DNA from 3 places in the Planococcus sp. SSTMD024 genome. Region 1 is predicted to be linked to each of the others. Evidence: riboswitches for the same ligand, from Rfam matches in the RefSeq annotation. Region 1 holds a riboswitch; each other region holds the start of a gene.
What was found. Region 1 has a riboswitch for S-adenosylmethionine ahead of AB9R92_RS08705 (LLM class flavin-dependent oxidoreductase). Riboswitches for the same ligand answer to the same signal wherever they lie in the genome.

Region 1 (7,603 bases):
GAATTGCAGGAGAGCCAATTGCTGCTGCAGCAAAGCCAGATGCGCCATCTCCAAAGCCAGATCAATCCGCATTTCCTGTTCAACACCTTGAACACCTTATCGAAAAAAGCCTATCTGGACGGCGCCGAAGACACCAGTGATTTATTGGTCAGCGTGGCCGGTTTGCTGCGCTATAATCTGAAGCGCCTCGACCATACCGTGACACTTGAAGAAGAAGCGCATGTGTTGACGCAATATATGGACATCCAAAAAGCCCGTTTCAGCGACCGGTTGACCTTTCACATCGACTTGGATCCAGCGGCCTTGGTATATCAAATGCCGAGCCTGACGCTTCAGCCGCTCATCGAAAATGCCGTAATCCATGGGATTGAGCCGAAAGAAGACGACGGCGAAATCTGGTTCCGCATCAAAGAAGAAGACCAGCACATACGGGTGGAAATTGAAGACAACGGCCAAGGCATGGACGAACATAAAATCGAACAGCTATTAACAGGCGGCATCGACCCACAAGAAGGGCATGCAACGGGCATCGGCTTTGCCAATGTCGCGAAAAGGCTGCAGCTGTTCTACGGCAGCGACGATGTCATCAAAATCGAAAGCATGCCGCAGTGTGGAACGAAAATCGTTTTGAAATTGCCGAAAGTAACGGAGGTTGAAAGCTATGTTTAAGCTCCTGCTCGTAGACGATGAACCGATGGAACGTGAAGGGATGAAAGCGATCCTGGAGCGGTCATTCGAGGAAATAGAGATCAAGCAAGCGAAAAATGGCAAACAGGCAGTGGAAATTGCAGCTGACTGGCAGCCGGATATTATCTTCATGGACATCATGATGCCGGTCATGACGGGCTTGGAGGCGATCGAACAAATTCGCGGGACCGACCCGGAAGTCGAATTTGTCATGATGACAGCATTCGATACTTTTGGCTACGCCCAGCGAGCGATCAAATTGGGCGTGAAAGATTATTTGCTGAAACCAAGCAAAGCGGCAGAAATCGTGGCCATCGCGGAGAAGTTGTTCAGTCATTTGAAAAAGAAAGCACAGCAATCAGCGCAACGCGAGCAGCAACAAAGCGCCTTGCAAAAAGCGATGGCCATCGTGGAGATGGATATCGTTACGCAATTATTGTTCGATCAAGTCCAGGACATGCACATCGATTTGCTGGTAGACATGAAAGGAACCGAGCCATCCAACGAGAAATTCGTCATGACGATCGCCGTCCCAAAAGGCGTGGAGCAACTATGCCGCGATATTAAACGGGACATCAGCGAAACTTCTCATATTTGGGCGGGCCCTTGTTATGACTGGCAATTGCCGCTCATCGTCTTCCGCGATCCTGCTCATTCATACCGCTCCCAGGCGATCACGCTTGCGAATCGGATTTTGGCAGCATCCGGCAAGCGGGAGCAATGCTTTGTCGGGATTGGGCCGGTGTGCGATTCTTTGGAGCAGGTGCGGGATTCCTACCAGAAATCATTGATCGCCATGATGGATTTAGCGGTTCCTTCGCGCTACCGTTTTTATTCGGCAGACTTAGAACCTATCCGCACACATGACCCCGCGCTCATCAAGCAGCAGGAAAAGAGAATGGCTGATTGTGTCCGGACTGGCGATTGGGAAGCGGTCGAAGATATCGTAAACGGATTGATCCGGCAATCGGAGCAGACAGGCGAAAATGTCCTCAGAACCCAGCAGCGTTCGCTTGAATTATTATGGCTTTCCAGCCGGATCATGGAGGAATCCGGAATCGAGACGGAAGCGCCTTATTATGCGATCCCGGCACAAGACTATCGCCAATTGATGTTAGAAACCTCGGATTTGATAAAGGCTTTGAAGCAGCATTACACCATGCATTTCAGCCGTGTGGAATTCGACAAGATCCATAAAATCAAGCAATTCATCATGGAGCATTCCCATGAAGACATTTCACTCGAAGTGCTGGCGAAGAAAGTGGATTTGAGCCCCATCTATATCAGCAAATTGTTCAAAGAAAAACTCGGCATCAATTACATCGACTTTTTGACGGAATGCCGGATGGGAAAAGCCAAGAAACTGCTCGCCGACCCGGAAATCAGCTTGAAAACGATTGCCCTGGAAGTCGGTTACCACGAACCCAATTATTTCAGCAAAGTGTTTAAGAAAATGCACGAGCAGTCCCCGACTGAATACCGTTTGAACCTGCTGAATTCAGGCCGCACGCAAGGAATCAGCACATGAAGCGGTTGCTAAGGGGATTGTTGCTGATGAGTACGGGCGTTTGGCTGGCAGCGTGCCAGGAAGACGCTAAGCTGCCCGAAAAAAGTGTGTTCAAGGAAGACGACAAGGCACAAGACGAGGAACCGCTGAAAATCGGCTTTGCAATGGACACCTTGAAAGAAGAGCGCTGGCTGAAAGACCGAGAATTGTTCGAACAAGCGATTGAATCGCGCGGATTGGAAGTGGAGATTGCCGCAGCGAATGGGGACGACGCGCTGCAGATCGCCCAAGCCGAAGAGATGATCCAACAAGGCATCGACTTACTCGTCATCGTGCCGCATAACGCAGAAGCGACCGCAGCGATTGTCCATAAAGCGCACGGGGCAGGCATCAAAGTCATCGCTTACGACCGGCTCGTGAAAAATGCGGAAATCGATTTATACGTCTCCTTTGACAATGAAAAGGTGGGGGAGCTGCAAGCCGAGAAAATGCTGGAATTGGTTCCAGAAGGCAATTACGTCTACATCGGCGGCGCCCCGACAGACAATAACGCCCATCTTTTGAAAAAAGGCGTGTTTGATGTGCTGCAGCCGGCAATCGAACGCGGCGACATCAACATCATTTATGATGAGTGGACTGAAGATTGGGCGCCGGAACAAGCTTTTGCGCATATGTCGCAGGCGCTCGACATCAACGGCAACCAAATAGATGCGGTTATCGCGGCAAATGACGCGACCGCCGGCGGGGCGGTCGAGGCGCTTGCGCAACAAGGGCTTGCCGGGTCCGTCCCGGTCGCAGGGCAGGATGCCGAACTGGCAGCTGTGCAGCGGATTGTCGACGGCACACAATCGATGACCGTCTATAAACCGATCCAGCAATTGTCCGAACGTGTCGCAGCGCTTGCTGTCGAATTGGCGGAAGGGAACGAAATCGGACCGACCGTCAGCATCAACAACGGAAAAAGCGAAGTGCCGTCTGTGTTGCTTGAACCAGTTGCCGTCAACGACGATAATATTCAAGATACGCTCATTGCGGACGGGTTTCATCGTGCAGAAGACGTTTACCGCAAAGACTGAAAACTGGAACTGCCTGCCAGCAGCGTCTTGGCGGATAATTTTCATTCTGCAGAAGAACTGGACGGGCTGGAATGACACCAGCTGTTTGAATCTGTAAGAGCAAGCGTAAATGCCGCTACCCGGTTGAATGGGAAGCGGCATTTTTCGGTGGCGAAAGCCGGACGATCGAAAAAATCTAAAAAGAATTTTAAATATTCGGTTGACTTCTCTATTTCCTAGTATTAAGATAGGGATTAATTTAATAATCTTATCCAGAGAAGCCGAGGGACTGGCCCGATGACGCTTCAGCAACCCCTGATATCAATCAGGAAGGTGCTACTTCCAGCAAGGAGAGATTCCTTGGGAGATAAGAGAGCGGACCCGACCATTCAAATAGCCCTCTTTTCTCGTTTTCAGAGAAAAGAGGGCTATTTTTATTTTCTACAGAGGGCTGCGGAAATTGCGATTTCAAAAGGAGGAATTTGACGATGACGAAGAAACGGATTTATTTGAACGCTTTTGAGATGGTGTGCGCAGGCGGGCACCAGTCGCCGGGGTTGTGGCTGCATGAGGACGACCGGTCGCATACGTATAAGGACAGCGAATATTGGATCGAACTTGCGAAACTATTGGAAAAAGGCAGATTTGACGCGGTGTTTTTGGCCGATGTGCTCGGAACCTACGATGTCTACGGCGGCACGCGCGATGCCGCATTACGCAATGCGGTGCAGACGCCGGTCAATGATCCGCTACTGGTCGTGCCGCTCATGTCATCAGTGACGGAGCATTTGAGTTTCGGGGTCACGGCTTCTGTCAGCCACGAACATCCGTACACCTTCGCACGGCGCATGTCGACACTCGACCATCTGACAAAAGGGCGCATCGGCTGGAACGTTGTCACTTCCTATTTGAAAAGTGCTGCAGTGAATATCGGGCTCGATGACCAAATGAGCCACGACGAACGCTATGAATTCGCGGCCGAGTATTTGGACGTCTGCTACAAGTTATGGGAAGGCAGCTGGGAAGACGGCGCGGTCGTCCGTGATCAAAAATCGAAAGTCTATACCGACCCGGCGAAAGTCCATGACATCCGCCACGAAGGCAAATACTTCAAAGTGCCGGGCGCGCATTTATCCGAACCGTCGCCGCAGCGCACGCCGGTATTGTTCCAGGCAGGCGCTTCGCCGCGCGGCCGTGAGTTCGCCTCGAAGCACGCCGAATCGGTGTTTACGGCAGGGCCAACGATTCCGGTGGTGAAAAAAGGCGTCGACGCACTCCGTGAACGCATCAAAGCGAATGGCCGAAACCCGGAAGATGTGTTGGTGTACACAACCTTCACCGCGATTGTCGGCAAGACCGAAGAAGAAGCGCAAGAGAAATACGAAACCTTGAAAAGCCATGTCAGCTACGAAGGCGCACTCGCGCTGCTCAGCGGCTGGACCGGCATCGACTTTTCCGGATACGAGCCGGAAGATACGCTCGAATACATCCAAAGCAACGCGATGCAATCGGCGGTGGAAGTGTTCACGCGCGCCGATCCGGATCGAAAATGGACGATCGGCGAACTCGCGACATTTGTCGGCATCGGCGGAAGAGGGCCGGTCGCAGTCGGCACGCCGGAGCAAGTGGCGGACGAAGTGGAGCGCTGGAGAGATGAAACCGGAGTCGACGGCTTTAACTTGGCGTATACGCTCGCACCCGGAAGCTTCGAAGACTTTGTCGAACTGGTCGTTCCGGTCTTGCAGGAACGCGGGCTCGTGCAGAAAGAATACGCAGACGGCACATACCGTGAGAAAGTCTACGGCAAAGGCCAAGCGCACTTGAAAGACAATCATCCGGGCAGAACGTTCAAGCAATTGCACGAAACAGTTAACAACTAGAAGGGGGAATGAGGATGCTGACAGCTTACTGGATCGCCGTCGCCGTCTTTTGGATCGCGGGGCTGACTTTATGGAACAAACTCTATCCAAAACCGAAACCAAAAGGAGGCGAACAGAATGGGGGATGATACAACTTGGCTATTGCCGCTGATTGCTTTGATGCTCGTCGGCTATTTCGCCTTGACGACATGGCTCGGGAAAAAAGGCAAAGCCCACAGCGGATCGATGAAAGGCTTTGCGATCGCGAAAGGCAAAGTCAATCCGGCGGTTGTTGGCATGAGTTTCGGCGCCTCTTACGCCAGTGCCAACCTGTTTCTCGGCGTGCCGGGCTGGGCGTATACATACGGCTTGTCGACTTTGTGGTATACGATCGGCTGCTTTGGGGTCACATGGCTCGGGCTGTTGTTGTTCACGAAAGCTTTCTGGCGCTACGGGCAGAAAAATGGCGGCAGCCTGACGATCCCGCAGTGGCTCGGCAACCGCTACAACAGCAAAGCCTTGCGCGTCCTCGTCGCCTTATTGGTGCTGTTCAATATTTATTACATTGTCGGGCAGAACGTCGGACTCGCGACGATGTTCGAGACGGTCATCGGCATTCCGTATTTATGGGGCATCGCAATCGGCGTCGTCATCACCGTCGTCTACGTGAGCCTCGGCGGCGCGTTCGCGCAAATTGTCAGCGACGGCATCCAAGGGGCAACGATGGCGGTCGTGTCGCTATTGTTATTCATCTCATTATTATGGACGATCGGCGGCGGATGGAATGTGTTCGGCACGCTGCAATCGGAACTTCGCGCGATCGACCCGGCACTTGTTTCGCCGCTGTCGACTGGCGGGCCGTTCTATAGCGGTTTCGCGATCTTGAGCATCCAGTGGCTGCTGTTTTCATTCGTGCTATTGCCTCATTTGATGAATAAAGTGCTGACGGTCGAAAAAGAACAAGACTTGCGAACCTTCACTTTATCCGCCGGCGTCTCCTTGTTCACCTTATCGATCTTCTCGGTGTTCGCCGGACTCGCCGCGCGCATCATCTTGCCGGGGCTCGCGTCGGCTGATAGCGCCATTCCGGCGTATATCATGGAAGCTTTCCCGGTGGTCATCGTTGCGCTGCTCGTCATGGGCTTGATTTCCGCGATCCTGTCAACGACCGACAGCCTGTACCTTGGCATCACCAACAGCATCGGCAACGATTTGTTCAAAGTGCTGGCAGTGCCGGTTCTCTATAAAAACAAGAATTTGACGGAGCAGGAACTTGATGCCAAAGTGCTGAAAGCGTCGAAAGTGTCGCTGGTCTTTATCGGCCTCGTGTCGCTTTATATGTCGATCAACCGGCCGGAATCCTTGGCGCTTTTGACGAACTTCGGGACCTCCGCGATCATCAGCGGCATTGCAGCCCCGATCAGCCTCGGCTACTTCTGGAAGCACGCCAATAAATCCGGCGCCATCGCTTCCGTCGTCAGCGGTGCCGGCTGCTATATGATCTTGACCGGCACCGGTGTCATCGAGCACGTTTTCCAGGCGATGTTCTTCAGTTCGATCCTCGGCTTCACGTCGATGATCACGGTGAGCCTGCTTGCCGAAACTTTGAGAAAGCGCGAAAAGACTTCGCAGGAAGCAGTTCGTGGATTGTAAAGAGAAAGCCTCGAAATCATTCGGGGCTTTTTCCTATGCTGCCAATCTTCAGAGAAAATTCATAAATCCAAATGCGCCGCTCTTGTTTCTTGCGTGCAAATGAAATAGGCTGAAAAGAGTTGTTGCAATAATTGAGTTGACCTAACAAGAAAGAAGGAATCTTACCTATGAAGAAGACTTTGGTTTTATTAAGTGCATTACTGGTTTTGCCGATGACAGCGCATGCGCATTCGGTGCTTGAATCGTCCACTCCGGCAGAAGGCGCGGTTGTGGCTGAGCCGATTGAACAAGTGGTGCTCGATTTCAGCGCCGGCATCGAACAGGGCAGTGGCATGACGATGACGATGGACGGTACCGCTGTGGATTTCAGTGAAGTGGCTGTAATGGAAGACCAATTGGTCGGGACGCCGGCGCAGGAACTGGAAGACGGTTCGTATGTCGTGGAATATGACGTGCTGAGCGAAGATGGCCACCCAATCCAAGGGTCACTTGCTTTTGAATTGCAGGCAGGCGAGGAAGAAGCGGCGCAAGAAGAGCCGGCTGAAGAAGAAACGGTTGAACCGGAAGCTGATGAAACGGAAACAACGGAAGCAGCAGAGATGGAAGAGGCAGCCGCGAGCGGTTCGGAAGTTCCTTCAGAAGAAGGCGGTTCCAGCATGACCTTGATCATCGCGGGCCTCGCCATTATCCTGTTGGTCGCTGCCGTTGTGTTAATGCGTAGAAAACGATGAGTTGGTTGATCGCACTGTCGGATTTTTTTCTTTATGTGGTGTTGGTGTTTCTGGCAGGGGATGTTGTCTTGCGCTGCGTCAAATCGGAGAAAAAGCCGCTTGTTGAGGTTC
Region 2 (7,603 bases), on a different contig from region 1:
CCGGTGTGGATGCATTCCCGGTCTGCCTCGATACGACGGATGCTGAAGAAATCATCCGGACCGTCAAATTGCTCGAACCGGGATTTGGCGGCGTTAATTTGGAGGACATTGCCGCCCCGACTTGCTTCATCGTGGAACAGCGTTTGAAACAGGAAATGAACATTCCCGTATTCCACGACGACCAGCACGGCACTGCGATTGTCACGCTGGCCGGCCTCATCAATTCCTTGAAGCTCGTTGAAAAGGAAGTGGAAGATGTGAAAGTGGTCGTCAACGGCGCTGGTGCAGCGGGCATCGCCATTGTCAAATTGCTGGCGAAATTCGGGTTCGGCCATATTGTCATGTGCGACACGAAAGGCGCGATTTATAATGGCCGCCCGAATGGCATGAACCCGTTCAAGGCGGAAGTGGCGGAAATGAGCAATTACCAGATGGAACAAGGGCATTTGGCGGATGTCATCGCCGGTGCCGACGTCTTTGTCGGCGTGTCGGCAGAAGGCGCATTGACGGAAAGCATGGTGCGTTCGATGAATGAAGATCCGGTCATCTTTGCGATGGCGAACCCGAATCCTGAAATCTTGCCGCAAGCCGCGAAATCGGCCGGTGCCCGGGTCATCGGGACAGGGCGTTCCGATTTCGCCAACCAGGTCAATAACGTATTGGCATTCCCTGGATTGTTCCGGGGCGCACTCGATGTACAGGCGAGCGACATTAACGACGCGATGAAAATCGCGGCAGTTGAAGCAATTGCCGCCTTGATCGCCACCCATGAACTTCACGAGGATTATGTGATACCGAAGCCGTTCGACCCGCGCGTTGCACAGGCGGTCGCTGAAGCAGTCGCTAGGGCTGCCGAAGAAACGGGCGTTGCCAAAGTATCGCTCAAAGAGCCTGCCCAGCAGATTGTCTTATAATAAATAGAAGAAAGCCTGAATTCCCCTCCCCCTGGAATTCAGGCTTTCTTAGGTTTCGTGGCTGCAGGATGAAAAGGCATAAAAAAAAGACTGTCCGGCTTCGTCAGTTAGATGACGAGGGGGACAGTCTTTTTTAATGAGCACAATCAATCAGCGACGCTGAGTCCTTTGGCGATGGCAATTTTTTCGAGCGCCTGGCTGAAGTCGTTGATTAAGTCATCGGGATGCTCGAGCCCTGCAGAGAAACGCAGAAGCCCATCGGTGATGCCGCGTTTTTCACGTTCAGCGGGGGGCATGGCCGCATGGGACATGGTAGCCGGATAGGACAGGATCGATTCGACGGCGCCAAGGCTGACAGCAAATACCGGGATCTCCAAAGTATCCACAAGAATGCGGGCTGCGTCTTTATCCGCCAGGCGGAACGACAGCACACAGCCTGCATGGCTTGCCTGGCGGCTATGGATTGGGTTTCCGGGATGGAACGAAAAGCCCGGATAATAGACTTCCTCGACAAGCGGATGCCTATGCAAATATTCCGCAATGCGTGCGGTCGTCTCGCCGGATTGTTTCGTGCGGGCGCCGAGCGTTTTGATGCCTTGAATCAATGTATAAGAGTCCTGTGCGCCGAGCACAGAGCCGAATGTGTTTTGGATGAAGGCCAATTGTTCCCCGAGGCCGGCATCTTTTGTCACCGCCAGCCCAGCTGTGATATCGCTATGGCCAGACAGGAACTTCGTCGCGCTGTGAAGCACGATATCCGCGCCGAGTTCAAGCGGATTCTGGTAAAGCGGTGTCATGAACGTGTTATCGACAAACGTCATCGCGTCATTCGCCTTTGCCAGTTTGGCGGCCATTTCGATATCGGTGATTTTCATGACGGGATTGGAAGGGGTTTCGATGTAAACCACTTTCGTATTCGGCAGGAAAGCCGCGGCCACTTCGCCAAGGTCGGTCATGTCGACGAATGTGTAATCGACTTTGAATTTTTCCAGCACTTCCGTGATGAAGCGGTAAGTGCCGCCGTACACGTCTTCTGAAACGAGCACATGGTCGCCGGCTTTCAACAGCATGAATGCCGATGAAATGGCCGCCATGCCGGAAGAAAAGGCCAAGCCCCGTGCGCCGCCTTCAAGTTTGGCGATCGTTTCCTCAAGTGATTTGCGCGTCGGGTTGCCGGAGCGGCTGTAATCAAATGGGCCGAACGAATCGATGCTTTCCTGGTGGAAAGTCGATGATAAATAAATCGGCACATTGACTGCGCCTGTTAATGGATCGATGCCTGCGGAATGGATCAATTTCGTCTCGCGTCGTTCACTCATGGGAAACGACCTCCTTTTCCAGTTTGGCCAGGGCTTGCGATAAATCAGCAATCAAATCTTCTGCCTGCTCTACGCCTACCGAGAAGCGGAGCAGGCGGTTACAGACGCCGCGCGCCGTGCGTTCCGCGACCGGCATATCGGCATGGGTCTGCGTCGCAGGATAGGTGATGAAACTTTCCACACCGCCGAGGCTTTCGGCGAACGTGATGAGCGATAGGCTCTCGAGGAATTCCCCGATCCATTGTTCTTCACGCAGGCGGAACGACAGCATGCCGCCTTTTCCCGGATACAGCACGTCTGTCACGGTCTCTTGCGTTTCAAGGAAGCGGGCGAGTTCCTTGGCATTCGCTTCGTGCTGGCGCATGCGAAGCGGCAAAGTTTTCAAGCCGCGGATCAACAGCCAGGAATCGAGCGGCGACAGCACAGCGCCAGCCGAGTTGTGGGCGTTGAAAAGCTCTTCGCATAAAGTCTTGCCTTTTGCGGCGACAAGCCCGGCAAGTACATCGTTATGGCCGCCGATGTATTTGGTTGCGCTGTGCAGCACGATATCAGCGCCGATTGCGAGCGGCTGCTGCAAGAAAGGCGTCAGGAAGGTGTTGTCGACAATCAACAGCAAATTATGGCGCTTCGCCAGTTGGGCGTATATTTCCAAATCGATCTCCTGCATCAGCGGGTTGGTCGGCGTTTCGATGAAAATCGCTTTCGTATTGGCATTGATTTTCGCTTCAACCGTCTTTGGATCGATGAAGGAATCGTATACGGGACGGATATGGTATTTTTCTTCATATTGTTCCAGCAATCGGTATGTGCCCCCGTAAATATCCTCAGGAAGCAAAATTTCATCGTTCGGGCGGAACAGAGAGAGGACCAATTGGATCGCGGCCATGCCGGAGCTGCACGCAAATCCTGCATCGCCGCCTTCTAAGTTTGCGATTCCTTCTTCAAGCAGCTGGCGTGTCGGATTTTTTGTCCGCGTATAGTCGTAGCCCGTGGATTTGCCAAGGCCTTCGTGTTCATAGGCGGTAGAAAGGTAAATCGGGGGATTGACCGCCCCGGTCCGTTCGTCGCTGCGATTGCCCAGCTGCACCAGGCGCGTTTCTAAACTATGTTGTGTCATGATCCTCATCCTTTCAAAATCAAAAAGCAGGGGCGTTCTTCTATGATAAGAAGAAAGCCCCTGCTGTATATGCCATCTCCTCATCTACTAGGCTACGCCTATTGGAATTAGCACCGTGACAAACTCGTCCGGTTGCTGAGACTTCACAGGGCCAAATCCCTCCATCTCTCTAGATAAGAATCATTTTATATAGTTGTGGTTGGTTGATGTTTTCCATCATACGGCAATCGCTTAAGAAATACAAGCGGAATATTGAAAATACTCTTGCGATTCCAGAAAAGGCGCTCACTTTTATTTCGGAGGCTGAAATGGTATGCTGAGGTATACTTTTATCATGCCTGGCCGCCGCAAGGCCAGTTGCAAAGGGGTTCTGAAATTATGTACATCGTCACATCGACCGTCAGTGTACCGGTAGACAAAGTGCAAGACGTCATAGAAATATACCGAAAACGTTCACGGCGCGTGGACCAGGCGGAAGGCTTCACTTCATTCCGGTTGATCCAGAACACGAAAAAGCGCCACGAACTGACCGTCCACCTGGAATGGCAGTCCAAACAGGCATACATGAACTGGGTCAAGAGCCAGGAGTTCAAGGAAATCCATGACCTGGAGAAGAACTACCCAGACCAGGAACTCGCGGGAATCGTCCCGAAAGTCCATCAATACGAAGTGGTGGCCGAATGAACCTGGAGCAGAAACAGCAAATCGCAACCGACACGGCAGACGGCATTTACGAAGCGTACCCGAATTTATGGGAGCGTTTCGGCGATAGGGGATATGAACATACCGTCAAGGACAATCATCATCACTTGGATTATCTCGAAACGGCTTGGGAGCTGCAGAGCGAACAATCCTTTCTCGATTATGCCATCTGGCTCGAGACGGTGCTCGTAAGCCGCAACGTGGAAACTGCGCTCATCATCGATAATTTCAGGCGGCTTATCGAAATCGTGCCGCGCTATACGGAAACAACGCAAGGAGATTTCATGCGGGGCTGCCTCGATCGCGCAGTCCGGTTATTGGAGCTCCCTCCACATAAAAGGAGCTGATCAAATGAACGAGTCAACACAGCTTTCGGATCTTTTTCTCCAAGGGGAGGAAGAGGAAGCTTTGAAATACGTCCAGGATTTCCTGGAAAGCCATTCACATGAACAGCTTTACGGCGAACTCTTGACGCCGGCGATGTACCGCATCGGCGAATTATGGGAACAAAATGAGATTTCGGTGGCAGAAGAGCATTTGGCAACCGCCGTTTGCGATTTTGTCTTGTCCGCTACGGAACTACGCAATAAAGATAAGGATGGCCGCAAAAAAGCGATGATCTTTGGCCCAGAAGGCGAAGAGCATTACATCGGGCTCAAGATGGTCGCGGCCATGTTCCGTGATGAAGGTTATGATGTCCGCTATATGGGGCCGAATTTGCCGCTCGATTCAGCTCTCGAATTGGCTGGTGACTGGCAGCCGGATGTTGTTGCCCTGTCAGGGGCCCTTGCACACCGCTTGCCGGTGTTAAAAACCTACGCGGAAGCATTCTCTAAGGTGGACTCAAATCCAGCCGTTCTCATTGGTGGCAGGGCCGTCACTTTGTCGAGCTTTGCGGATTTGCATGTAAAAGGAGCGGTGGTCGTTCGGGAACTCGGTGCGCTCAGGGAATGGATCCGCACGGGAAAGGGGCCGAACGATGACACGCTCTCCACTGGCTGAATGGCCGCTTCCGGCTTTTCAATTGAACAATAGCTTTGCGGTCGTCGACCAATCCCTGGAGGCCGAACAGCTCTTCGGCAAACCGGAAACCTTTTTTGAATTGCTTGATGAAGGCAGCAGGCCGAAAGCGGAACGCTTGTTGAAACAACGCGACGGCAAAAAACCTGTCGAATTGAATTTCATCACAGCGGCGGGCTTTTTTTTGGCAGATGTCCACTACCGCTGGGACAGCGATTTTTTGCTGAATCTCGTGTTGGTGCCAAAAGATGAACAAATGGCTGCCAGCATGGCGCAGTTAATTCGCTTGAGGGGCCGCTTGAAAGAAACAGATTACGAATTGCTCAAGGAAAAAGAACGGTCGGATGCTCTGCTGGAGAAAGTGCGCGAACTTTCCGCCCCGTGCATCGCAATCGGCGGAGCCTATGTGCTCATTCCCTTGTTCGGCAATTTGGATGCGAAAAAAGTTGAAGCGATTCGCCCGTTTATTGTCACGCGCATCTATGAATATGAGGCCGAGACGGTTGTCGTCGATTTGACGGCAATGGGAACGGTGACGCAAGAAGGCGTCAGTTACTTGGAATCGCTCGTGCAAACCTTGGGGGTCATGGGAATCGATGCGGTCATTACCGGGGTGAAACCAGAACATGCCCAAAAATTGCATCTGTTGAGACGGGAGATGAATTTGCGTTTCGAAGCTTCATTGGAATCCGTTTTGAGTGCAGCTGCTGAAAAAATTGACGAAACCGGCTCATGAGGCCGGTTTTTCTGCGTTTTTAAAGGTTTTCAAGAAAGGATTTTCAGCTGGAATTCGGGAATACCAATATGGAAAAAGCTTTTGAAAAGCTGGAGTGGAGGTGGGGGCAATGGGATCTTCACATGATCATTCGCATAGCCGCAATAAAAAAACATTGTTAGTCGCCTTTCTGATCATCACAAGCTTCATGGTCGTAGAAGCGGTAGGTGGGTACTTGACAAACAGCCTTGCGCTGCTCGCGGATGCCGGCCATATGCTCAGCGATTCCATTTCATTAGGCGTCGGCTACCTGGCGTTTACCATCGGTGAAAAAGCGGCTGACCAAATGAAGACGTATGGCTATAAACGTTTTGAAATTTTAGCGGCGGTCTTTAATGGCGTGACGCTCGTCTTGATTTCGCTATATATTTTCTATGAAGCTTATCACCGGTTTTCCGATCCACCGGAAATTGCGACTTCGGGGATGCTGGCCATTGCGGTCATCGGCTTGCTCGTCAATATCCTTGTTGCATGGATTTTGATGCGCGGCGGCGATACAAAAGAAAACTTGAACCTTCGTGCAGCTTTTTTGCATGTCTTAAGTGATTTGCTTGGATCGGTCGGCGCGATCACGGCAGCCCTGTTGATCATTTTTTTCAGCTGGGCATGGGCAGATCCACTGGCGAGTGTGGTGGTCGCCGTCCTCGTTTTAATCAGCGGTTGGCGTGTAACCAAGGAAGCGCTGCATGTCTTAATGGAAGGCACGCCGAAGAATGTCGACTTGGAGCAAGTGGCGCAGGCAATCGAAGCGCTGCCGGCCGTAAAAAGCATCCACGACCTTCACGTATGGAGCATCACGAGTGGAAAAAATGCCATGTCCGGACATGTGGTCATTAAAGAACATATCTCGTTTAAGGAAAGCCAGCAGGTGCTCAGGGACATTGAACATGCGCTTTTGGAGCTGAAAATCGGCCATGTGACCGTGCAGTTGGAAACCGAAGATCATCCTCACGACGACTCGATCCGCTGCCAAGAGCAAGAAGAGCCTGGGGCGGCAAGACACCATCATTGAATACAGGGTCAAATGGGCAGGAGCGGAATCGTTCCGCTCTTTTTTTATGGGAAACTTAAATAGCGCAAGCTACCACTTCAGAATCTTTACTTGAGTATATAAGCATATGCTGATATGCTGTATTTGCTATTAAAGAATTTAATTTAACGAAGCTTAGAAGCGGGGGGAATCATCCGATGGAAGTGAAAGCGCATGAAATAGAAATCGACAAGGCGAGCATGGTGCTCAAGCTGTTAGGCGACAAGACGAGATTGTCGATGGTCAAATTGCTCGAAAAAAACGATTGCTGCGTCTGTGAATTCGTGGAGATCTTTGACATCAGCCAGTCGGCAATCAGCCAGCACTTGCGCAAGCTTCGGGATCTCGGGTTGGTAAAGGAAAAGCGCAAGGGGCAATGGATTTTCTATTCATTGAACCAAGACAGTGAATTGTACAGCATGCTTATGCAAGTCTTATCATTCATCCCGAGCCAGGATGAACGCATCGAGAAATTGGTGGAACAGGGGCTGCGCATTCGTTGTGAATAATTTCAGAATTGAAAGTTTGATACGGCGATATGGAGCAAAACTACTGCGCTTTCCTGCGGGCGAGCGCCGAGCCTCCTCAGAAGCTACGCTTCTTGTGGGGTCTCTGCTGTCTCGCTTTCCCGCGGGAGTCTCCGCAGTTTTGCTTCATGTCATAAAGTGTGGAAAAACTACTCAGATGCAGTATATAGAAAAATAAATTACGAAAAAGGGAGTTAAT
Region 3 (7,603 bases), on a different contig from region 1:
ATCCACCACTAAAGTGAACGTGACCCCGAGCGCCAACAAAGTGACGATGGAAATCGACCGCAGGATATCCGTGAAGTTGCCATAGCTGAAAAAGGCGCTGCTGATGGAGCTGAAATATAAAATGATGATGGCGAGTAAACCGATCGCCCCGTATTTATACAGAAACCCGATGACTTTCTCTTGTGTCGTATGCTGTTTAGACAGCTTCTTCTCCACCGCTTGCATATAACAAAATCCTTTCCTGGGTCGCTTGTTCCCTTGTTAATTCCTTGACGATGCGGCCGTCGCACATAACGAGAATGCGGTCGGAGATGCCAAGCGCTTCTTGTATTTCGCTCGTAAAGTACAAGCAGGATTTTCCGCTTTCCGCCAACTCGCGGATCAAATGGAAAATGTCCACCTTCGCTCCGATGTCGACGCCTTTTGTCGGTTCGTCAAACAGATACAAACGGGAATCCAAAGACATCCATTTGCCGATTGCCACTTTTTGTTGGTTGCCTCCGCTCAAATGGGTAAGTGGTGTTGTCGTATCGGAAGTTTTGACCTTCAGTTTGTCAATAATCAAATGGGCAAATCGTTGTTCCTCCACTTTGTTCATAAACAAACGCCCAGAGAACTTGCGCAAATTCGGGAAACTGGCATTCGCTTCAAGCGATTCATGCACGAATAACCCTTCTTTGCGCCGTTCTTCGGGGATGAGCGCGATTCCGGATTTGATCGCGTCAGCTGAATGCTTCAAGCGCAGCGGTTGGCCGCCGAGCGAAATTTTGCCGCTCACCTGTTCTGCAGCGCCGAACAGCGCTTTAGCAAGTTCGCTTTTTCCCGCTCCTACCAGCCCGACGATCCCGACCACTTCACCGGATGCTGCCGTGAATGAGATTTCTTTTAATTTCCTTGTGTCAGACAAGTTTTCCACTGTCAGCAACGTATCTCGTACGGCATGTTCTACGTGCTGCAACTCACGGCTCAGCGCGCGCCCGAGCATCGCTTCGACGACTTCCTGCTGTTCGGCTTGCGCTGTAAGGAACCCAGCGACATGACGGCCGTCGCGCATGACGGTAATCCGGCTGCACAGCTCGAACACTTCCGGCAAGCGGTGCGAGATGAAGATGCAGCCGACGCCTTGTGCACTGAGCGAACGGATGACCGAGAACAGCTTGTCCGCTTCATGGACCGACAGCGGAGCCGTCGGTTCATCAAATATAATGATTTTCGCTGAATGGACCAGCGCACGGGCGATGAGCACCAATTGCTTGTCCGCTAAGCTCAATTGCGACACTTTCTGCTCCACATCGATGTGTTCGGATTGGAGGCGCGACAGCACTTCCCGCGCTCGGCTTCTTATTTTTCGCTTGGAGACGAACAAGGGTCCCGCTGCTGCAAAGCTGTCGAGCAAGATATTTTCAGCGACGCTCAAATCCGCAATGAGCGCCGTATCGACTTCTTGGTACACACAATAAATGCCGTTCTTCTTCGCCGCTTTTGGTGAATTGAGTGCGAGTTCTGTCCCATCTAGCCAGATGCTTCCGGCGTCTTGTGGATAAACGCCCGATAATACTTTGATCAATGTGCTTTTGCCGGCGCCGTTGACGCCAAGCAAGGCATGAATTTCACCGCGCTCCAGCGTAAACGCCGCGCCGTCCAGGGCTTTGACAGGCCCGAAACCTTTTGTGATCGCTTGCATCTCCAATAACTGGCCGCCCATTCGCTTGCCTCCCCTTTCGAAAATCAGCAGCGCTTTTCTTTAGCGCCCTTCTAGTTCTTCCAATGCTGCGCTGTAACCTTGTTCACTCGCGCCCCAGCCTTCGATGTATTCGCCCAATTCTTCTGTGGTCACGGCCGTCTCCGGCAATTTGTCCGCATCGATGAAGATCGGGTCAAGCGTCACTTGTTCTTCCGGTGTCTCCCCGCCGATCAATTGGTACGCATAACGCACTTGGATGCGCCCGATATCCTGTGGATCAACCGCAGCCGATGCGACCCACGGGCTGCCGTCTTTTTGGATCATCTGCAAGTCTTCATCGCTCATATCGATGCTGTACACCTTGATATCGTCGCGCCCTGCTTGTTCAATGGCCCGGACTGCACCTTTGGCAAATTCATCCCATGCCGCCCAAACTGCTGTAATTTCGCCTTCTTCAGGGTATTGCTTCAACACTGCTTCCATCTGCGCTTGCGTATCGAGCGCCGTGTTTTGTGTCGCGGCACCGAATGCCGTCACTTCCTGGATGCCTGGATTGTCAGCGAGAAACTGTTCGTATGCCACTTGGCGCCGTTCCATCGGCGCGAAACCGGCTGTCCAGATTTTGACGATATTGGCTTCCCCGCCGTGATCTGCAGCTAACTTTTCAAGCGTCAACTCTGCCATCAACTGATCGCCCTGCTCGAGCGATACCACGCCATCGACATCAACGCCTGCATCGAAAGCGACGACCGGAATGTCTTGTTCCACTGCGCGTTCAACGCCTTGATTCAACGCTTCTTTCGTTCCGTGGTCGATCAATATCGCGTCAAATCCTTGGTTGATCGAGGCATCCAGATTGGACGCCATTTTCGCGAGGTCGCCATCTGAAGTAAACACCGTCACGCTGCCGCCGAATTTTTCCACTTGCTCTTCTACGCCTGCAATGTACTGCGCAGAAAAAGTCCCTAGATTTTGCTGCATGATGAGTGCGATTTTCTTGTCTGAAAGCGGATGGTCCACTGCCGCTTGCTGATCGTCCGGAGCCGTTTCTTCCGCTGTCGCTTCTCCTTTTGGTTGGCATCCTGAAAGCAAGATGGCGAATACTAATCCGAATAAAATGAACCATGCTGATTTGTTTTTCATATCGTTTCTCCTTTTAGCGGCACCGCATAAAGCTGGGCCTTGATTGTTTGTCCATCATTCGGGCGGATGACGCCGCGTTCGGTGATGATCGCCGTGATGTAGTTGGCCGGTGTGACATCAAAAGCCGGATTGAACACTTTCGTTCCGGCCGGCGCGATTTGTTGCGTGCCGATCGCAGCCACTTCTTCCGCTGCCCGTTCTTCGATTGGGATGGCGCTCCCTGTTTCAAGCGATAAGTCGAATGTCGACACCGGCGCCGCTACATAAAAAGGGATGCCGTATGCATGCGCCAAAATCGCTAAGTTGAGCGTGCCGATTTTATTGGCCGTGTCGCCGTTGGCCGTAATGCGGTCCGCCCCGACAATGATTGCTTCGATTCCTTTTGCGCCGATCGTGTGCGCTGCCATGCTATCGGTGATGAGCGTGACGTCGACTCCTGCCTGCTGCAACTCCCAAACGGTCAAGCGCGCCCCTTGGAACAGCGGCCGCGTTTCGCATGCGTACACTTCAAACTCACGGCCACGCTCTTGGCCGAGATGAAACGGTGCGAGTGCAGTGCCGTATTTGGCTGTCGCGATCGACCCGGCATTGCAGATCGTCATGACTTTTTCTTTGTCTGCGAGCAACTCAAGTGCAAGTTCGCCGATATTGCGGCATGCCGCTTCGTCTTCGTCGCGGATGAGTTGGGCTTCTTCGATCAGCTGCGCTTTTGCTTGCGTGACCGTTTTTGCCTGTTCGATCCGGTTGACTAACCGTGCGATCGCCCAGGCCAGATTGACCGCTGTCGGGCGGGAAGCGACGAGATAGTCGGCATCTTCTTTTACACGATGGCGGAACAACCCGACATCTGCCGTGTCGTGGCGTTTTGCCGCAAGTGCCAAGCCATAAGCTGCTGCGATGCCGATCGCCGGTGCTCCGCGCACTTTCAATTGAAAAATCGCTTCATGCACTTGTTCCAAAGTCTCAAGCGTTTCATAGTGGACGGTCTGCGGAAGCAGCCGCTGATCCAAAATGGTTAGTTGTTCATCTTTCCAGATGACCGATATTGGGATGGTCATTTACTCAGCTCCTTGATCGCCGTTTCGAGTTGCTTGATGGACTGATACTCCCGGCGTGTTTGGATCAATGTTTCCCCGGCTTTCAAAGTTTGCCGCTTGCGATCGATTCGGGTCGACTCGTCAGCGATGTCATCCAAGTCGCGGACATGTGCCAATCCGATCGTCCGGCGGATCAATTCACATCCGGCAAAGCCGATCGCATCGTGGAAGATTTTTTCGATGGCGTATTCGCGGTAGCCGGCTGTCGTTTTATAGGTCTCGATTCCGTCGCTTTCCCATAAACCTGAAAATTGCTGTTCGAACACCTGCCATGTGTGGGTGATGTCTTGCACAATCAGCTCGTGCTCTTCGCCGCTGCGCGTAATCGCCTGGACGATCAAGTTGGCGAGAAATAGCCCGACATCAAAACCGATCGGTCCGTAGAAGGCGAACTCCGGATCGATGACCTTCGTATCGTCTTCGTCGACGAAAATGCTGCCGGTATGCAAATCGCCGTGTAAAAGTGCTTCCGCTTCCGTCAAAAAGCTGCGCTTTAGTTTGGCCACTTCGAACTTCAGCGGCTCGTTGTCCCAAATCGCCTGTGCCGCTTCGCGCAGCGGCTCTTCAAAATCATTGGTGTCGTGGTCGAAAAACGGATCGGTGAAAATGAGGTCTTCGGTGATCTTGCACAGCTCCGGATTGGAAAACTCAGCCACAAGCCGCTTTTTCTCGAACGGATGCAAACCGAAATCCGAGGTGTGAAACAAGGTATGCGCTAAATAACTGCCGATATGTTCCGCAAGCTTCGGGTAATGCTTGCCGTCGATCAAGCCGTTGCGCAAAATCGTCAACTGCGACAAGTCTTCCATGACGGTGAACGCAAGCGCAGCGTCCGTCGCATACACTTCCGGCACACGGCCTTTCGCGAGGCTGCCATGCAGCTTCAAGGCATTTGCTTCAATGGTCGCCCGGTGAAGCGTCAGCGGCCAGCTTTCGCCGACGACTTTCGCGTACGGCAAGGCTTGTTTGATGATGAGCCCTTGCCCAGTGGCGGAGTCAGTGATGCGGAATACGTAATTCAAGTTGCCGTCGCCGATCTCTTCACATTGGAGTGTTGCGGACGACGCAAAAACGTCCAAACTCTGTGCCAGCCGAATCGCTTGTTGTTCAGTCAATGCTTTGTATGTAGACGGTGCTGTAAGTGTCATATTGATTGCCTCTTTTCTGCGGAATAATAAAAAGCCTCTTTCCCGAAAGAAAGAGGCGCAGAATAAGAGATCCATGCCTCTTATCTTTCAGAAATGTACATTTCTGATGGAATTAGCACCGTGCCTTAAGGGATCGAATCCCGGCGCCAAAGCGCCCCGTCTCACAACGGTATTACGGTCGGTTGCTGGGCGTCATCGGGCCATTTCCCTCTGCCTGCTCTTGATAAGAGTTTGCTATGCAACATTTATGAAGTTCTGAAACGAATGCTAGCACGATTCAGAATTCATTGTCAATAAAATATTTTGAAAAAATGAAAACCTTTCCGCTAAAGGCGAGTTTCATACTCGGGTTTTCTAGTTCATCAATTACTTGCTGCACTTTTCTTAAATACCCGCTGCCGGTTGGGCATGCTCTTTTTCTGGTGAACGCACCCTGAAGTGGTCAACTGACATTTTTCAGACATTTTTGATTTTCTCCGTTGACAGATACCGCCCGTCATGAAATAATCAGAATTACTTTGCAACAGCCACAATTTCATAATCTATTCTTATTCAGAGCAGGTGGAGGGACAAGCCCTACGAAGCCCGGCAACCGGTCCGATCATGGACACGGTGCTAATTCTTGCAGCCAACGCAATCGATTGGCTGGGAAATAAGAAGGCGTTAATCATTAACCTCTTCTTATTTGCGAAGAGGTTTTTTTATGTCCACTAAGCAGGAGGGTTATTCATGAGCGGTGTTATCGCGACATATCAATTATTCGGCAAAGCCGGTTCATTCGAAAAAAAAGCAGAAGCCATTGCACTCGGTTTGACGGTCGGTTCGTGGACCGATCTGCCATTGCTCGAGCAGCAGCAATTGCAACAACATAGAGGGAGCGTCGTGTCGGTCGAAGAATTCCCGCACGTCACCCACCCCGCACGTCAAGGCGTCATCCAAGCACGCCTGAAAATCCATTACCCGGCGGCCAACTTCTCAGCGGATTTGCCCGCCATCCTGACGACCGTCTTTGGCAAGCTGTCGCTCGACGGCGAGATCAAATTGATCGATTTGGATTTTGAAGAATCACTGCTCCGCCAGTTTCCGGGTCCGCGTTTTGGGATCGACGGCATTCGCGAAACGCTCGGTGTCAACGGGCGCCCGCTCGCCATGAGTATTTTCAAGGGCGTCATCGGCCGCGATCTCGATTATCTATCAGATCAACTTCGCCAACAGGCACTCGGCGGCGTCGACTTGGTGAAAGACGATGAGATTTTATTCGACAATCCACTGACGCCGTTTGACACGCGCATTACCGCAGCGCGTCATGTGTTAGACGAAGTGTACGAAGAAACCGGCCATCGCACGCTGTATGCCGTCAATTTATCCGGACGGACATCAAGCTTGCGCGACAAGGCGCGGCGGGCACGTGAACTCGGGGCGGACGCTTTGCTGTTCAATGTCCATGCCTACGGATTCGACGTCTTGCAGGAACTGGCAGAAGACGAAGAAGTGGCACTCCCGCTTATGGCGCATCCTGCGTTCAGCGGCGCGTATACGTCATCCGATTTTTACGGCGTGTCCACAGCGCTTGCACTTGGCAAACTGACACGACTGGCAGGAGCTGACTTCAGCTTGTTCCCCTCCCCATACGGCAGCGTCGCCCTCGAGAAAGAAACGGCGTTGCAGCTCGGTCAGGAACTGGTCAGCGAAGGCCCTTTGAAGCAAAGCTTCCCGGTGCCATCCGCCGGCATCCACCCCGCCCTCGTGCCGCTATTGTTAGAAGACTACGGCACCGACAGCATCATCAATGCAGGAGGCGGCGTCCATGGCCATCCAGACGGCGCTGCTGCTGGCGGCAAAGCGTTCCGCCAAGCGATCGACGCCGCACTGCAAGGACAGGCTTTAACGGAAGCCGCCAAACAACAGGATGAATTACAAAAAGCGTTAGCATTATGGGGGGAAACCGTATGAACAAGCCGGTCATATTTTGCGACTTCGACGGGACGGTGACTTCCCGCGATAATTTGATCGCCATCATGAAAGAGTTCGATCCGCCGGGTTGGTCGCCGATAAAAGATCAAATTCTCGATCAGCGCATTTCCATACGCGAAGGCGTCCAGCAAATGTTTGCCTTGCTGCCATCTTCCGCCAAGCAACAGATCATCAACTATGCGCTCGACCAAGCGGAAATCCGCGAAGGCTTCGCCGATTTCGTCGCCTACACAAAACGCCATGACATCCCGCTCTATATCGTCAGCGGAGGCATCGACTTTTTCGTCTACCCATTGCTCGAGCCATACGGTCCATTCGCCGGCATCTATTGCAACGAAGCGGACTTTTCGAATGACAAGATCCATATCCGCTTCCCGCACGGCTGCGACGAACAGTGCGACAGCCAAGGCTGCGGCTGCTGCAAACCGTCCGTCATGCGCCGCATCATGTCGGAGCAATCGACGAGCATCGTCATCGGCGATTCCATCACCGACTTGCAAGCCGCCAAACAAGCGGATCTCGTCATCGCCAGGGATTTCCTGGTCGACAAATGCGAA

Region 2: another riboswitch for S-adenosylmethionine. It lies ahead of AB9R92_RS14025 (methionine biosynthesis PLP-dependent protein); the one in region 1 lies ahead of AB9R92_RS08705 (LLM class flavin-dependent oxidoreductase).
Region 3: another riboswitch for S-adenosylmethionine. It lies ahead of mtnK (S-methyl-5-thioribose kinase); the one in region 1 lies ahead of AB9R92_RS08705 (LLM class flavin-dependent oxidoreductase).

Annotation. Positions count from the first base shown of each region.
Region 1 covers NZ_JBGGNS010000021.1:345,475-353,077, reverse strand. The annotation lists gene AB9R92_RS08720 (sensor histidine kinase) at 1-669, shown strand, start outside; gene AB9R92_RS08715 (response regulator transcription factor) at 662-2,215, shown strand; gene xylF (D-xylose ABC transporter substrate-binding protein) at 2,242-3,270, shown strand; SAM riboswitch class I at 3,515-3,623, shown strand; gene AB9R92_RS08705 (LLM class flavin-dependent oxidoreductase) at 3,738-5,129, shown strand; gene AB9R92_RS08700 (sodium:solute symporter family transporter) at 5,247-6,761, shown strand; gene AB9R92_RS08695 (copper resistance protein CopC) at 6,929-7,492, shown strand; gene AB9R92_RS08690 (copper resistance D family protein) at 7,489-7,603, shown strand, end outside.
Region 2 covers NZ_JBGGNS010000022.1:1,083,956-1,091,558, forward strand. The annotation lists gene ystJ (NADP-dependent malic enzyme) at 1-914, shown strand, start outside; gene AB9R92_RS14020 (aminotransferase class I/II-fold pyridoxal phosphate-dependent enzyme) at 1,061-2,233, opposite strand; gene AB9R92_RS14025 (methionine biosynthesis PLP-dependent protein) at 2,226-3,350, opposite strand; SAM riboswitch class I at 3,428-3,530, opposite strand; gene AB9R92_RS14030 (antibiotic biosynthesis monooxygenase family protein) at 3,729-4,034, shown strand; gene AB9R92_RS14035 (hypothetical protein) at 4,031-4,399, shown strand; gene AB9R92_RS14040 (cobalamin B12-binding domain-containing protein) at 4,404-5,054, shown strand; gene AB9R92_RS14045 (STAS domain-containing protein) at 5,032-5,808, shown strand; gene AB9R92_RS14050 (cation diffusion facilitator family transporter) at 5,918-6,859, shown strand; gene AB9R92_RS14055 (ArsR/SmtB family transcription factor) at 7,036-7,386, shown strand.
Region 3 covers NZ_JBGGNS010000020.1:75,026-82,628, reverse strand. The annotation lists gene AB9R92_RS06215 (ABC transporter permease) at 1-225, opposite strand, end outside; gene AB9R92_RS06210 (sugar ABC transporter ATP-binding protein) at 197-1,705, opposite strand; gene AB9R92_RS06205 (sugar ABC transporter substrate-binding protein) at 1,745-2,827, opposite strand; gene mtnA (S-methyl-5-thioribose-1-phosphate isomerase) at 2,824-3,885, opposite strand; gene mtnK (S-methyl-5-thioribose kinase) at 3,882-5,072, opposite strand; SAM riboswitch class I at 5,150-5,302, opposite strand; SAM riboswitch class I at 5,618-5,731, shown strand; gene AB9R92_RS06190 (2,3-diketo-5-methylthiopentyl-1-phosphate enolase) at 5,802-7,025, shown strand; gene AB9R92_RS06185 (2-hydroxy-3-keto-5-methylthiopentenyl-1-phosphate phosphatase) at 7,022-7,603, shown strand, end outside.